DNA from 4 places in the Paenibacillus sp. FSL H8-0282 genome. Region 2 is predicted to be linked to each of the others. Evidence: riboswitches for the same ligand, from Rfam matches in the RefSeq annotation. Region 2 holds a riboswitch; each other region holds the start of a gene.

Region 1 (3,855 bases), 2.4 Mb from region 2:
CATTTGTCATAGACCATGCAATAAAAAGGTTTGTCTCCTGTAGGTGTGCGGCGTTCATACGTATCTGTAATCGTAAATCCACATTTTTGATAAGTTCGAATGGCGCGTTGGTTCCAGGTCAGGACTTCTAGATCTATCTCACGATCAGGATAACGATTCAAGGCTGTCTGGACGATGGCATCTACGAATAGTTTGCCTAAACCATGGCCGCATAGATCGGGGCGCATCCCAACTCCTAAACGAACGACTCCTTCCATCGGGAACAACTGTGCGAATCCGCACAAAATCTCTTGTTCATTTAATATGGAGATATATTGTTCCTCCCGGAGCTGCGGATCGCCAAACTCGATGCCAAGAGCCTGCATCTGCTCCCACGGCATCCAGCCATAAATATTATATGGGGGCGTATAGCTCCACTTACAAATAGCTTCTCCGTGAATTGCCTCCATAGGAACAACATGAAAAGTTACCGAGGGATTTATCATAAGGTCAACGATCTCCTTTCACGAGGACATTGCTATATTACTAATTATATACAAAATGGGGGAGGTTCGACTCAGAAACTTTATATGAGAGGAATGTTTTACAAATTATGAGAGGGGTAAATAAGTAATAAGACAAAAAAACAAGCTCTCCTCCAAGAGTTACCTTGGAAAAGAGCCTATGTACGTTACTTATTGAACATCATCATTGTCTTCCGATTCAGCAGCAACCGATTGGTAAGCGTCTGTGCTCATAATGCGCTTAGCACCAACGTAGCGTTTCACGTAGTAGCTATCACTCAGAGAGCTAATCGTAACACCGCGTGAGGTAGAAGCGTGTGCGAACTTACCTTCACCGACATAAATGCCGACATGGGAGACACCTTTGCCACTTGTATTGAAGAATACAAGATCTCCGGCTCTTATATCATCACGGGAGATTGCTGTGCCCATTTGATATTGGGAACCTGATTGGTGTGGAAGGTTAATGCCAATCTTATCAAACACATACATTGTAAATCCGGAGCAATCAAATCCGTTAGTGGATATACCGCCGGATACGTATTTAGTACCGATGGCCTTGTCAATCACTTTATCCATTTTGGAATCTGCGAAAGCGCTTCCTGCTCCGATGGTGAGGATGATGGAAAAGCTTAGTACTGCTGCTGCTAACTTCTTCTTCAAAAGTGTATACCCCTTCCAAATGCCTACGAGGTTAGCTTAAGGGTTCGGTTGAAGGTCCCCTATGACCCCTCTATATAATGGAGGTCAATTCACCCAAAGTTGGTTCCCCCGTTTTCCTAATAGTTAGGAAACTCGGCTCATACTGTTGATTAGGATTAGCTTGTAATCAATACATGACAAAACCTTTGTAAATAACAACTTAATGATTACAAAAATGTTACTAAAATCTCACTGCGCTAATTGTAACAAACAGAAAGCCGCTTGGCAATCGTTTTTAACATATTAATGCAGAAAAATTGGCATTTTTACGGTAGAAAGGCATATGTAAGCGTTAATAATGACCTAATTTTTAATATAATTGCAATTTTTATCAAATAAACGTGTTTCAATCGGGCTCTAATAGTGTAAAAATATATTATGGAAAAAGAAAAACCCGAATTTGATTACGGGCATAATCAGATTCAGGTTCATATAGTTGTAATTATGAGGTTATAGTTGTGAGGAAGGTTTCAATCGAAGGCTACAGCTTGATAAGCTGAAGTACTCATTACTCTTTTAGCGCCAACATAACGATTGGCCCAGTAGGCCTGACTGAGTGAAGTGATGGTCACTCCACGCGAAGAGGACGATTGTGCGAATTTTCCGTTTCCAACATAAATGCCGACATGGGATACTCCATTGCCAAGTGTGTTAAAGAACACTAGATCACCAGAACGCAGATTGCTTTTGGATACAGCAGTTCCAACGCTATATTGAGCTTTTGATGTACGAGGTAAAGTAAGACCCACATTCTTGAATACATATTTTGTAAATCCAGAGCAATCAAATCCGGCAGTGCTTGTACCTCCGGTTTTATAGGCAACTCCAATAGTCTTTGAGATTACAGTGTCCATCTTAGAGTCGGCAAAGGCGCTTCCTCCACCAATAGATAATGCCATTACAAGTCCTAGCGCCGCAGCGACGCATTTTTTTCTTAAATTATGTCTTTTCAAAAGATGTACTCCTTCCAAGGCCTGCGAGGTTAGCTTAAGGGTTCGGTAGAAGATTCCCTATGATCCCTGTAAAGCGAGATCAATTCACCCAAAATATGGTTCCCCCACTTCCCGGTGCAAAGGAATTAGGCGTGTTAAGCACCAAGAGAATGACGTTTCGACAGTTACACTTACGATAAATACATTTAGTTATGTAGGAATCGTTTCAATTGATTACAAAATTGTTACTAATAGCACAGGACTTATTGTAACAGAGCTTTTATGATTTTGCAAATACTCTTAAGTTATCCGTAATGGGAAAAAGTCCCAGCTCCTAAATACAGGAATTGGGACCTTTTTATTATGTCAAATAAGGTTAATTTATTGTGGAAATGCTTTGCTACGCCATAGATGATATTGTGCAGAGATTCCCCACATTTTTAAGAGCGTAGAAGGTAGTGGTGAGATTTGCCGTATTATAAGTGCCGGCAGGCCGGGACAGAACAGACCCGTCAGTCCGCACACTAGCAGTAGGAGCAAGCCTCCCGCACCAAGTACAATGGAAACACCTATAGCAGGAATCAGTGACCGCAAGCAGATGAACAGTGAGGAGAACATTCCTGTACCGCCGGTGTAACCAAACTGCATATATAGAAGAAACAGGCGCACGATAAAAATATATATAAGCCATGCCAATACGTATGGTACTAAATGAAGTAACAAAGTGTAGTTAAACAAAGAGGATAAGAACAGCCCGTACATTTTTGGAGCAAGCCAGTAAAGCGGCAGCAGGGTCAGCACCCATTCGATTAGGCTAAAGACTAAGACAGGTAGTCCATAGATCTTCATGCCGGGGAAAAAGAACAGCCCGCGCTCGCCCTTTCGCTCCTGGTGCAGCTCATGCAGCAATCCTGCCCTTATGAAAGGAGAAAGCAGAAGTCGCAAGACAACAAGTCCTAGAAGCATCCATAACCAAGTGCGTATCGCAGGGTCAGTATTCAAGCTGAACTGTCCCTCGATATAATACAACAGTCTGCCCATACCGCTGCCGCCGGCGTCTTTATCTGGATAGCGCAGTAGAATTGGAATAATAGCAGATCGGATGAAACCATACATAAAGTAGCCCCAGAGCAGTCGGTAGATGAAGAGCAGAATTAAAATATAAAATTGCTCCTTCATGCTTTGCCAGCCGCGGGTTATCGATGTTCTCACAATCATTCACCTCACCAGACAAGAGTTCCGAGCACGGTTTCAAGTAGTTTAGTTACACTTAACGTCCAGCGAGAGAGCGTCTTGGGCTCTATTTCCGCCAGCCTAAAGTTGTTTAAATGTTTGCTCTCCAATAAGATGGAATGCTCAGGGTCAATCTCAGCAGAGAGAAGAGGCTTATCGCTTAACAATTGAAACGTAGTCTCTGCTCCTTCACCGTTCCAGACCCGCTGCACCGAAGAGCTGTCGGCGAATGTGAATTTCACGGGAACATCAACGTAATGGCTCCCTTTATTTGAAATCTTCACTAATGATTCGTAGCTTTGAGCATCGCCGCTGTTATTTTTTTTAAAAGTAATCGTATCTACTGAGAAGTCAGGCGCACCATCACCATAAATGTAATCATCGAAATATGCCTGCCATGATTTTTTGGTTACCTTCTCAACGACTTTCTGAAAATCTGACGTAGCGGGATGCTGGAAACGGAACTTACGAGCGTAGGAGGACAT
Region 2 (3,855 bases):
TGCGTCAGGAACAAATTCAGCATCCGGGAAAGTCGGAACTCCCGATAGTCCTGCCGAGCCCGGCAATAACCATAGATGTACCAGTTGCTATATTTAAAATGAAGCTTTACTGGTTCCATTTCACGGGTTGTACGTTCATTTTTTACACTGATGTAATCAAAACGGACAACATTTCGTTCCGCAATAGCCGCACGTAAAAGAGGAAGTGCGTCAGGATCCGTACGCCGGGTTTCAAGATCCACCGCGAGACTAGAGGTCTGTGGCTCCGTTCCAATCGTTTGCAGCCGTTCAATGGTTCCTTGCGTATGCTCATCTTCAAACACGGAAGAAAGACTGTTAAGTACAGTAATCAGAGAAGTGACATCATACGAACGGAGCAGGCTTTTATCCATTTTATATCCGTCCATGATGCCATATCCACCTTTAGTACCCTGATACGATACGACCGGGATGCCAGCGGCACAAATCACATCGATATCCCTATAGATTGTTCGCTGGGAAACCTGAAACTCTTCAGCCAGCTTGGAGGCAGATAAAACTTCGTGGTTCAATAGTTTATAGATCATAGAAATCAATCGTTCCAATTTCATGTGTGCATTCCCACCCATTAGTCCATTTCGTGTTACAGCGTGATTATATCATAGATTTTTTCGGGCTAATTTTGGGCGGGAGGAGTTTTGTTGTTGGTGATGAAGAAATATCCTATGACAGAGTCTGACAGAGCTGATTAATCTATTTACAGATTAAATCCGCAGGCTCGCCTGATAAATCATTAACAGAAATAATAGCATCGTTTTTTTTCACAGGTGGGGTCCAATATTGCTCATTCCCAGGCAGGTCATCGAACCATTCGGCGTCCTTTGGACAATCTAGAATCATAAATTTTCCGTATTCCTGATCTCTGGATTGATGGTATTTGAGATAGGCTTTCCCGTTATCAATGGCGAGAATTTCTATCTTTCCTGAGGTGTGGCTCATGGATAAGCGTACTCTTTTGCCAAGTCCTGAGGTTCTGGCTTTGGCTTCTTCTACAATTTGATAGACTTGCTCGAGCGGTAATACGAAATCTCGGTTTCCGGCTACGGGCCGGTTCACAAAGAAGTAGTAGGGTGTAACGCCAGCCCATGAAAGCCGGTCCAGTAGTTCCCCTAAAATAACGGGATCATCGTTGATGCCTTTGAGGATGGGGGTCTGATTTACGACAATTACCCCTGCGTTGTGGAGAGCTTTAAATGCTTTTTTGGCTTCAGGTGTGATTTCACGAGGATGATTGATGTGCGCCATAACATAGATTCGTTTGTCTTCGGTAGAGTAAGTACGAATCAGCTCCAGCAGCTCTTCGTCTTCAGAGATCCGCATCGGATTAAATACGGGAATTTTGGAACCCAGTCTAATGATCTTAACATGCTCAATGCTTCTTAGATTTTCAATAATGGATCTTAGCTTCGGTGTGGAGAGAATTAAACTGTCCCCGCCCGTAAGAAGTACGTTGTTAATCTCCGGATTATTTGCGATATACTCCAAGCCCGGAGAGACATCAGCCATCGCCTCTTTCACGTCATTTCGGAACAGACGCTTACGGAAACAGTAGCGGCAATAAGCCCCGCAGACCTCGGATACAATCAGTAGTGCAGTTGTTCTATACTTGTGCTGACAACCAGGTACCACATAATTCGTGTCCTCATCGGAGGCGTCCCAGCGCCCATACTCCAGCAGTTCACCTTCGTTAGGAATAACCAGCTTACGGATGGGATCATTTGGATCATCCCAGTTAATTAAAGACAGATAGTAGTCATTTACACGAAAAACAAACTTGTCCGTAATTTCTTTCAGATTCTCTTTTTCCAGCTCAGACAACATAGCTATTTTGTTAATATCCGTGAAGTACTTTACCTTTTGCACGTACATCTCTCCTTTGTCTCGTAGTGTGAGAAATGAGGGAGCCTTAGTGTCAAAGGCCAATCTACTGCCAGCAGGGTCCAAAAAAAGCACAAAAAGAGACCCTTAGCAAGGGTCTCTGGTTATGTAAATAACATGAAAAGCAGACCCATCCACTGCTGACGAGGTTAGCTGACGGACTCGGGTAAGATGGTACCCTACATTCTAATGCTCAATGATTCGCCCCAATTAACTGGTTCCCCCGCTTTTCAACTGTAAAAGTTGAAAATTAAGCGTAGATAAAGTATACCCTATGAAGTTTTGAAAAGTCAAAAGAGAATCCTAGATTCACCTTTAATTGCTAGCGCTACTTCCGCCGAGTAGTTTAGGCAACAGCGTTAGCAGCTTCTCCCGGGTTAACGCATCACTAGAGTTCCATTTGCTTCCGTCGAGCAGATAAACATGTCCCTGACGTACTGCCGGGAGATTGTTCCAAAGTGAACTGTCTAGTAATCGTTCCATCGCAGCTCGCGAGTCTTTGCGTTCCGGAATGAGCATGAAGATATGATCTCCGGCGTAGGCAGGCAGTCGCGTTGGATCAACTTCGGCGAACCCTAACTCTTCGTCCAATATGGCCTGGATCTCTTCGGTCGGTTGTAAACCACATGGGGCATAAAGCGCAGTGGAGAATCCGGACATTCCCATAGCATATAGACGATCTCCATGATCATAGACCAAAGCAGAGGCGGTTTCTCCAACTTGAAGGGTTGTCGTGTAAAGCTGCTGCCACATGGCAGCGTTTTTGATTGTGAATGACTCCAGCCATGCTTCGGCTTCGCGCTGTTTACCTAGCCAACTGCCTAATGTCCGCATTCGGTTGTCGAGAGGCGCAAATGAATCAAAGGTGAGTGTCGGAGCGATACCAGAAACTGCTCTGTAGGCTCTTTCATCACTATTTGCCAAAATGATCAAATCTGGGTTTAGGGAAGCGGTCAACTGCGGGTCCAGTGGAAACCCGACGTTGGCGAGCTTCTTAAGCCGATGTTTATAGACGCTGTTCCGGGCGAACGCTTCATCTCCACCGATAGGCTTTACGCCTAACGCGAGAAGGTCGCCAAGTGTTTCGCCATGATAGACAATACGTTTCGCTCGCTCTGGAATCTCCACCTCATGACCCGTCCAATCCTTGACGGTAAGCTTACGACTTTGCTGATGTGCATATTGTCCGGGTGTAACTCCGGTTTTTTGCCGAAAGCGGCGGCTGAAATAGTATTCGTCCGAGAAGCCGACCAGTCTGGCGATTTCCCGCAGTGGTTCAGTCGATTCCTGCAGGAATCGTTTGGAATGATTAATACGCAGATCCGTCAGGTATTCAAGCGGCTTTTTACCCGTAAGCTGCTGAAAGATCGGTGTATATTGCCAGATTGATATTCCCGCCAGTTCAGCTAACTGCTTCACGGTGATACTCTCTGTATAATGCTCCTGAATGAATGTTATGGTCTTTTCTACGGATTCCGTAGGACTTGGCAGGTGTTTGGAAGGGTAATTATGCTCAAAAAGTAGCAGCAGCAATTCTTGGAATTTTAATTGTCGCTTGAATTGTTGTACATCATCGGTGTTATTCCTGTTCATGAGCAGGTCTTCGACTAGTCGGATTACCTTGGTGAACGGGTGCACAATTAACTCCCGTCTGCCGGAAAGTAGCTCTCCAGAATATCGTTTAGGATGCTCGGTTGTATAGATTGCTGTAAAGGTGATGAGGTAATAATACAACGTCAGCTCCTGGTTGTTCGTACTATAGGAGATTCCAGGAGATAGTAGATAACATTTATCCATACTTAGTATCACGCTTTGATCATCGAGGTTCAATTGTCCGTTCCCTCCAGTAAATATGAGAAGGGTATAGTCCTGGGTTGTACGCGTTATAGAGCTTGAATCGGCAGCTTGAATCATCAGTTCGGCCTCGTTTAGCTGAAA
Region 3 (3,855 bases), 3.2 Mb from region 2:
CCCCTAGCAGAACGAAAGCCCAGATGTATCCAGCCCGGATACTGTCCAACACATATTGTCCATAGCCGGGCTCTTTGGCGCGGGGCCAAGGGTTCATGCCTTCCTCTTTTCGCCATAGGCCATTACCGCCCACTAAAGAGAAGTAGAGCAAGGAGGACATCAGCAGGCTGTACAAAGCATAAATGATAAACATAATGACAGAGGTAATCTGTGCTTCTAGCCCTTCGCCCGTTGATTCAGGCAGCATATTATAGGTGCTGATCATCATGATTACAAAATAGGCTGAGCTTAGGAATACTCCACGTTTAAAGGAAGTATGCTCTCTTCTAAGAATACTGTAGACGAGTGCCAGAATTCCTAAAATCAGTGTGGGTACACCGTAACCGAATAATGTTAGCTTTTCCGCTAAAGAGGTCTGTCCTTGTACGTAGGAGGTATGCCAAGCTGGTGCAGTGAATCCGGCATTAAAGCTGGATACCTGCTCTCCACTGAAATCAAAATAATAGTGCAATAAGGATTCGCCGACCTGAACAGTACTATCCGTATACACTAGCCCATGGCTTCCTGTATTCGATTCAATTTGTAGCTTGGCAGGATTTACTTCCCATTCCTGAAGCCAAGGACGAGCAAGATTCTCCTTCTGCGCTAGAGTGAGGTCAGCTCCCTTGTCCTCTTTTGCACCAACGGAAGCGATGCCTGACCCCTCTTCGGAGGTAACTTTTGCAGCCTTTGAGAAAGCGACAATCTTACCGTTATACATATTGAGGTCAACGATGATTTGCGGCTCTTGCTCCGCTGAAGGAGTAAGCGTTGCACGAAAGACATCAAAAGGATATTTTTGATCCAATTTTTTCTTGGTGTAGTCCTCCACAAGCTTCTCGCGAGACATATAACCATAAAAGGAAGAGTCCGTCTGGTAAAGTACATTCCATTGATCGTTTGGTGCTTCGGTGTAGTTGAGCTTTTGTTCTGCGAATAATATGGCTTGATCACGGGCTTCTGCCTTGCTAATGACGGTGGTATCTTCACCTGTAGGACTACTAAGCAGTGAAGGGGAAATCTGAAACATAATAAATAGAATAAGACCGATAATGCCCGAGATGATGAGCCTCTTGGAGAGGGCACGTTGCTGTAAGGGCTGGCCGACGGGATTCATGTAACGCCTCCTTGTTATGTACTGTGACAATGTTATGTTCCATTATAGTATTAGTGCCTGGTTGGTTACAAAAAACATTATATGTTCTTTTTATGGGTAATAGAGATAGTATAGAATAGTCATGTGAATTTATACCATGAATTTTATCGTGTTCATTTCTGCACGAATGATGAGAATCGGTGTAATTGCAGGGAAAACACGGAAAAGTGATGAGAAAAGGCACTCCTTTTGATGCAGTCTCTTTAAACCGCATTTTTTCATGTGAATGAGCATTAATTGTGTCTTTGTGAATTCACTAAATAACGTATATAATTTGTATGCAATTGTATAGTAGCCGAATTTCTGGTGAAAACGGGGGAACCATAAGAAGTGATGAAAAGTGGAGTGTACACGATAAATGGCACTTTCATCAGGGGTGAATTTCGTTCTGGGAACGAATAGGGCAGCCTGCACAGTCCGAATCCGACAGCTAACCTCGTAGGCTAATTTACTGCAGGAACCAAGTCAGCATTGGTTTTCCAGTGCTTTTTTTGTTGGAATTTTTGATAAGAAGGTGAGCAAAGTGGCTTCACAGTTTCGCAGGATTTCTGAATTTAAGTTTCTGAAGCTCTCGCCACCGCAGATACTGGTGCTTGGTTTTGCATCGATCATTCTGATAGGGGCCCTGCTGCTTATGCTGCCCATCTCAAGCACAAGCGGGAATTCCGTGGAATTTATTGATGCATTATTTACTTCAACGTCGGCAACCTGTGTTACAGGGCTTGTTGTGCTGGATACCGGAACTTCGTTCACGATTTTTGGGAAAACCGTAATTATGATCCTGATCCAGATCGGCGGCTTAGGTTTTATGACCATGGCCACTCTATTTTCACTGGTGTTAAAGCGTAAAATATCTTTGCGGGACAGGCTAATCCTACAGGAAGCCATGAATCAAGGCTCTATGGAAGGAATTGTGCGACTGATCCGGAGAGTCCTCATATATTCTCTTGTCATAGAAGGCTGTGCCGCTGTGCTGCTGTCTATTCGCTGGGCTTTTGATATGCCGTTGGGAAAAGCGATTTATTATGGCATATTTCATGCGGTGTCTATGTTTAATAATGCGGGGTTCGATATTTTTGGGGATTTTCGCAGTTTAACTGATTATGTATATGATCCGCTTGTGAATATTATTGTAATGTTTCTGATTGTCTCCGGCGGGATTGGTTTTATTGTAATGTCAGATCTGGTGGAGTTTCGGGTAACCCGCAGGCTGTCTCTACATAGTAAAGTTGTCCTGTCCACCAGCACAGGGCTGATTCTGATCGGAGCTTTGGTTATTTTTATATTTGAGTTTACTAACACTCGTACCCTGGGTTCACTGAATTTCGGCGGTAAAATATTATCGGCCTTCTTTCAATCCGTGTCTCCCCGTACGGCTGGCGCGAACACAGTAGATATTGCTGGACTTCGGCAGGCTACACAATTTTTTATAGTGATTCTTATGTTTATTGGTGCTTCTCCGGGCTCAACGGGCGGCGGGATCAAGACAACAACCTTTACAATGATGATTGGTGCTGTAATTGCTATGCTGCGTGGACGGGAAGATGTTGTGTTGTTCCGTTATCGGCTGGCTCAAGAGCGCATCTACAAGGCATTAACGATCACGCTGCTGGCTTTGTTGTTAATCGCCTCTGTGTCGATGATACTCTCCACAACTGAAGACAGTAATTTCTTGGCAATCTTGTTTGAGACGACCTCCGCCTTTGCTACGGTAGGACTGACTATGGGGCTAACTCCGGAACTGTCAGCGATCGGTAAGATTCTACTCTGTCTGACGATGTTTGCAGGTCGGCTAGGTCCACTAACCTTAGCGTATGCACTCGGTCCCAAACAGGGTAAACCACTGTATAAGTATCCGGAAGGTAAAATAATTATTGGATAGGAGTTAATTAGAAATGAAAGCACAGCAATTTGTAGTAATCGGCTTAGGTCGCTTCGGTTCAAGCCTGGCGCTTGAGCTGATGGAAATGGGCTACGAGGTGCTCGGCATTGACCACCATGAAGAACGCGTGGAGGAAATGAGCGATCAGCTGACGCATACGGTAGTAGCAGATGCTACAGATGAGGGAATTATGCGCTCGCTTGGTGTACGGAACTTTGATTGTGGGATTGTTGCGATTGGTGACAATATGGAGAGAAGCATTCTGGCGGCCATTTTGTTGAAGGAGATTGGAGTCAAGCAAGTGGTGGCTAAGGCAATCTCTATCCTTCATGGCCGCGCACTGTCGCGGCTGGGGGTTGATCGGGTTATTTTTCCGGAGCGGGATATGGGGATTCGTGTGGCACATCAGCTGGTGACGCCCAATTTGCTGGATTATATTGAACTGTCCAAGGATTATAAAATTGTCGAGCTGACCGTACCTTCCTGCATGAACGGCAGAAGCTTGTCTGATTTAAATACAAGAGCTAAATATGGCTGCAGTATTGTTGCCCTAAATAGGGAAAGCGGAATAATCGTCGCTCCAACTGCCCATGATTATTTGAGTGAAGGCGATGTTATGGTACTCATTGGTCCTAATGAAAGTATTGACCGTTTTGAGAGTGAAGTTGTGAACCAAGAATCATAGGAAAAGAAGCTGACTCAAAAGTAGTGAATTCTACTTGGAGGCAGCTTCTTTTTTATGGAGTAAAGAGTAGGAAAAGTAATGGATTTACTGTGT
Region 4 (3,855 bases), 1.2 Mb from region 2:
AATTCTCCTTGAGTAAACCTAAAAAAAGTCCAAATGTTCCCCAGTTGAGCAAACAAGAGAAACGACGGGTAGAACAGGAGCAACAGAAGCAGAAAACGAGAATTTTAGTTATTAGTTCAATAGCTGTAGTAGTTATCATTTTTGTTGGATTGTTTATGTTAGCTTCGAAAGATGCAGCAAAGAATGTCTCTACAGGAGAACCGGTAGAATTCAATTACAGTGAGCTACCTAGGATTGGTAATGAGGATGCACCTGTTAAGCTTGTTGAATTTGGTGATTTCAAATGTCCAGCTTGTTCCCAGTTTGCTGGCTCCATGAAACCGAAAATTGTTCAAGATTTTGTCAACGAGGGAAAAGCAGCTCTTTACTTTGTAAATATGGCTTTCGTTGGTCCTGACTCTGAGACAGCTTCACTAGCTGCATTGTCTGTATACCATCAGAATAAGGATGAATTCTGGAAGTTCTATGATGCTGTGTATGCGCAGCAAGGGGATGAGAGCGTGGAATGGGCGACTGAGGATTTCTTGGTAAGCCTTGCTGAAAAAGAGAAATTAGCGATCGATTACGATCTGTTGCGTAAAGACATCCAAGAGAAAACTTATGCAGATGAGCTGAAGAAAGACATTCAGTTGGCAACTGACTCAGGCGTGACAACTACGCCTTCGCTCTACATTAATGGAGTGAAAACGGCTGAACCTTTCGATATTGAAGCGATTACATCTGAAATTAACGCCGCCGCAAAAGCAGTGGAGGCAAAGTGACAAAATTCCTATCTTTTTGCAAGCGTAACTGCCTCTATCTGGCCTGGTTCGTCTCTTTGGTTGCTGTAGCTGGTAGCTTGTATTTAAGTGAAGTCTTGAAGTATGAACCTTGTAAGCTTTGCTGGTTTCAGCGGATTTTTATGTATCCGCAGTTATTTTTGTTGGGAATTGCCACTTTCCGTGGAGATAAGCGCATCATTCCTTATGTGCTTCCATTAAGTTTGATTGGTGGCAGTATCTCAATCTATCATTATGCGGAACAGAAGATTCCAGCGTTAAGTAAAGTTCTACCTTGTACAGTTGGTGTTCCTTGTAATAAAGATTACTTGAACTACTTCGGATTTATAACGATTCCTTTGTTAGCTTTAATAGCGTTTGCTCTAATAAGTCTCCTTCTTTGGTATGGACGTAGGGAAGAAGAAGTGATTGAAGTAGATGCTGAGGAGAGCTTAGGATTTTAGTTTTTACTTTGGAAGGTACAAAAAAGCTGAAAAGGTATTAAAATCACGGGCTAGAGGGATAATTGAAGATAATGAAAGAGAGCATCCAATAAGACGCTATATTTGAGCTTATTGGATGTTTTTTCATTCTTTTTTCATTTTTTTCAACGCTTTACTGTAGGCACTTTGTAGACTAATATTAGACCTTGTGAGAAGTTGAATATGCGCTGAATTTTCTTAGGAAAAACGGGGGAACCAAACTTGGCATTCATGCCAATGGGGTGAATCGGAACCGGGTCGAACAGACCTCTACCGTAGGGCTATAACCACAGCCCGAATCCGCCAGCTAACCTCGTAAGCAAGGTGGGAAAATGACCATGCATAAGCATGCGGATCATTTCCGTATGCTTATTTTTGTGTCTGCATTTATGAAATCCACCGATGAAAACAGCGCACGGAAATTCCGTTTCAGCTCCCAAAGAAAGGAACTGTATCCACCATGGTAAGCAAGGTAAAACGACTATTGATCGGACGTCCGATGAAGTCGAATGAACTCGATCATGAAAAGTTATCCAAGGTTAAAGCACTGGCTGTTCTGTCTTCTGATGCGCTCTCGTCTGTAGCCTACGGAACGGAACAAATTCTGATTGTACTAGTGGCTGCCGGGTTTACTGCCATCTGGTATTCCCTGCCAATTGCATTAGCCGTATTGGGCCTGCTGGCCATCCTGATTTTATCCTATCGGCAGACGATTTTTGCTTATCCGCAAGGAGGCGGAGCTTATATCGTAGCCAAGAGTAATCTTGGTATTCCGACAGGGCTGCTCGCTGGGGGTTCATTATTGGTGGATTACATTCTTACCGTAGCGGTTAGTGCCTCGGCAGGGACGGATGCGATCACATCGGCTTTTCCAAGTCTTCATAATCATACTGTTCTCATCGCTGTATCTGTTATCGTTTTATTAACAATCATTAATCTTCGCGGAGTGACTGAATCGGCTTCATTTATCGCAATTCCAGTGTATTTGTTTGTGGTTTCGATTGTTGTTCTGATTATCTCCGGTATCGTTAAATATGCAATGGGTGGCGCGCATGCGAATGTTCCTGAAATAGGCAGCGCCGTATCTAATGTAAGTTTGTTTCTACTATTAAAAGCGTTTAGCTCTGGTTGTTCAGCCCTAACGGGGGTTGAGGCCGTATCTAATGCGATCCCAAACTTTAAGGCACCGGCTGAGAAAAATGCAGCCAAGACGCTAATGATCATGGGACTTATCCTTGGCTTTATGTTTACCGGAATCACTGTGCTGGCATATTGGTATGGTATTGTGCCAGATGAAAAGGCTACGGTTGTCTCTCAGATCGCTGAATCGACCTTTGGCCGTGGCGGATTGTACTTTTTCATTCAAGGGATTACAGCAGTGATTTTGTTCTTGGCAGCTAATACAGCATATTCAGCGTTTCCGCTGCTCGCCTTTATGTTTGCAAAAGATAAATATCTGCCACATGCATTTATGGTCCGTGGTGACCGCCTGGGCTTCTCAAACGGCATTATTTTTCTAGGAGTTATGTCTATCATACTTGTGACTGCATTCCATGGGAATACGGAAGGTTTGATTCCACTATATGCGGTAGGCGTGTTCATTCCTTTTACCTTATCCCAACTGGGGATGATGGTGCATTGGATCAAAACAAGACCCGCTGGATGGGTGAAAAGATTTGTAGTAAATACCATCGGTATGCTGACTACATTGACGATTACGCTTATATTTATCATTACTAAATTCTCGAGCGTATGGATGGCATTCATTTTCTTACCTGCTGTAATGTTCGTGTTCCACCGTATTCATAAGCATTATTTGAATACTGCGGATCAACTGCGTATATGTCCGGCTACTGATAAACCTGTAATTAAAGGAAGTACTGTAGTTGTTCCTGTTGCAGGGGTTACACGTGCTGTATTACATTCCATCAGCTATGCGAAGTCTCTAACAGATAATGTTGTTGCTGTGTATGTAGGCTTTGATGAAGAAGACATTCATAAGATGGAGCAACGGTGGGAGGAATGGAATCCAGGTGTACGCCTGATTGTTCTTCGTTCCAGATATCGTAGTATCATTCGTCCGTTAGTGAAGTTTATCGATACGGTAGAGTGGAAGACCGCTGCGACGGATCACATCACGATTTTGATTCCACAGTTTATTACCAAACATTGGTGGCAAGCCGTGCTTCATAATCAGACCAGCTTTTTAATCCGCTCGTATCTAATGAATCAAAAGGACGTTGTAGTAGCGACTGTCCCGTATCATTTAAATAAATAAGTAGAAGATTAAAGATGAGGTTATATCCGGAACGTTCGGAATATAACCTCTTTTGTATTTTATATGAAGGAAATTGTTGCAAATCCACAGAATTTGAAATTTATATGTTGACACAGAGAATGAGAATCAATATCATTTAAAAGTGAAGCAGAGGTAAAGGTCACCTTTGAATATCAAAGCAGTTACATATAGGAGGGTTTTTAATGTTTTGGCTTAACAGAAAAAGATCAGGAAGCATGAAAGTGACGATGAGCGGACTAATAGTGATGACGCTAATACTTTCCGCTTGTGGTAATAATAATGCTGAAAGCTCATCAAATGCAGGAACAGCGCCTAC

Evidence for each region. A riboswitch is a leader RNA that binds a small molecule or an ion and turns the genes downstream of it on or off. The one in region 2 is predicted to bind cyclic di-AMP.
Region 1: it holds a riboswitch for cyclic di-AMP, as region 2 does, so the genes downstream of both, NST94_RS00545 (C40 family peptidase) here and NST94_RS10685 (KamA family radical SAM protein) in region 2, are expected to answer to the same signal.
Region 3: it holds a riboswitch for cyclic di-AMP, as region 2 does, so the genes downstream of both, NST94_RS24755 (TrkH family potassium uptake protein) here and NST94_RS10685 (KamA family radical SAM protein) in region 2, are expected to answer to the same signal.
Region 4: it holds a riboswitch for cyclic di-AMP, as region 2 does, so the genes downstream of both, NST94_RS15990 (APC family permease) here and NST94_RS10685 (KamA family radical SAM protein) in region 2, are expected to answer to the same signal.

Annotation. Positions count from the first base shown of each region.
Region 1 covers NZ_CP150146.1:112,763-116,617, forward strand. Annotated here, with positions in the region: gene NST94_RS00535 (GNAT family N-acetyltransferase) at 1-485, opposite strand, end outside; gene NST94_RS00540 (C40 family peptidase) at 675-1,127, opposite strand; cyclic di-AMP (ydaO/yuaA leader) riboswitch at 1,172-1,314, opposite strand; gene NST94_RS00545 (C40 family peptidase) at 1,676-2,104, opposite strand; cyclic di-AMP (ydaO/yuaA leader) riboswitch at 2,162-2,300, opposite strand; gene NST94_RS00550 (hypothetical protein) at 2,519-3,349, opposite strand; gene NST94_RS00555 (M1 family metallopeptidase) at 3,361-3,855, opposite strand, start outside.
Region 2 covers NZ_CP150146.1:2,484,740-2,488,594, forward strand. Annotated here, with positions in the region: gene NST94_RS10680 (YafY family protein) at 1-590, opposite strand, end outside; gene NST94_RS10685 (KamA family radical SAM protein) at 733-1,902, opposite strand; cyclic di-AMP (ydaO/yuaA leader) riboswitch at 2,043-2,184, opposite strand; gene NST94_RS10690 (AraC family transcriptional regulator) at 2,233-3,855, opposite strand, start outside.
Region 3 covers NZ_CP150146.1:5,716,345-5,720,199, reverse strand. Annotated here, with positions in the region: gene NST94_RS24760 (CPBP family intramembrane glutamic endopeptidase) at 1-1,156, opposite strand, end outside; cyclic di-AMP (ydaO/yuaA leader) riboswitch at 1,479-1,654, shown strand; gene NST94_RS24755 (TrkH family potassium uptake protein) at 1,719-3,077, shown strand; gene NST94_RS24750 (TrkA family potassium uptake protein) at 3,091-3,762, shown strand.
Region 4 covers NZ_CP150146.1:3,726,605-3,730,459, reverse strand. Annotated here, with positions in the region: gene NST94_RS16000 (DsbA family protein) at 45-761, shown strand; gene NST94_RS15995 (disulfide oxidoreductase) at 758-1,222, shown strand; cyclic di-AMP (ydaO/yuaA leader) riboswitch at 1,417-1,576, shown strand; gene NST94_RS15990 (APC family permease) at 1,701-3,518, shown strand; gene NST94_RS15985 (iron-hydroxamate ABC transporter substrate-binding protein) at 3,722-3,855, shown strand, end outside.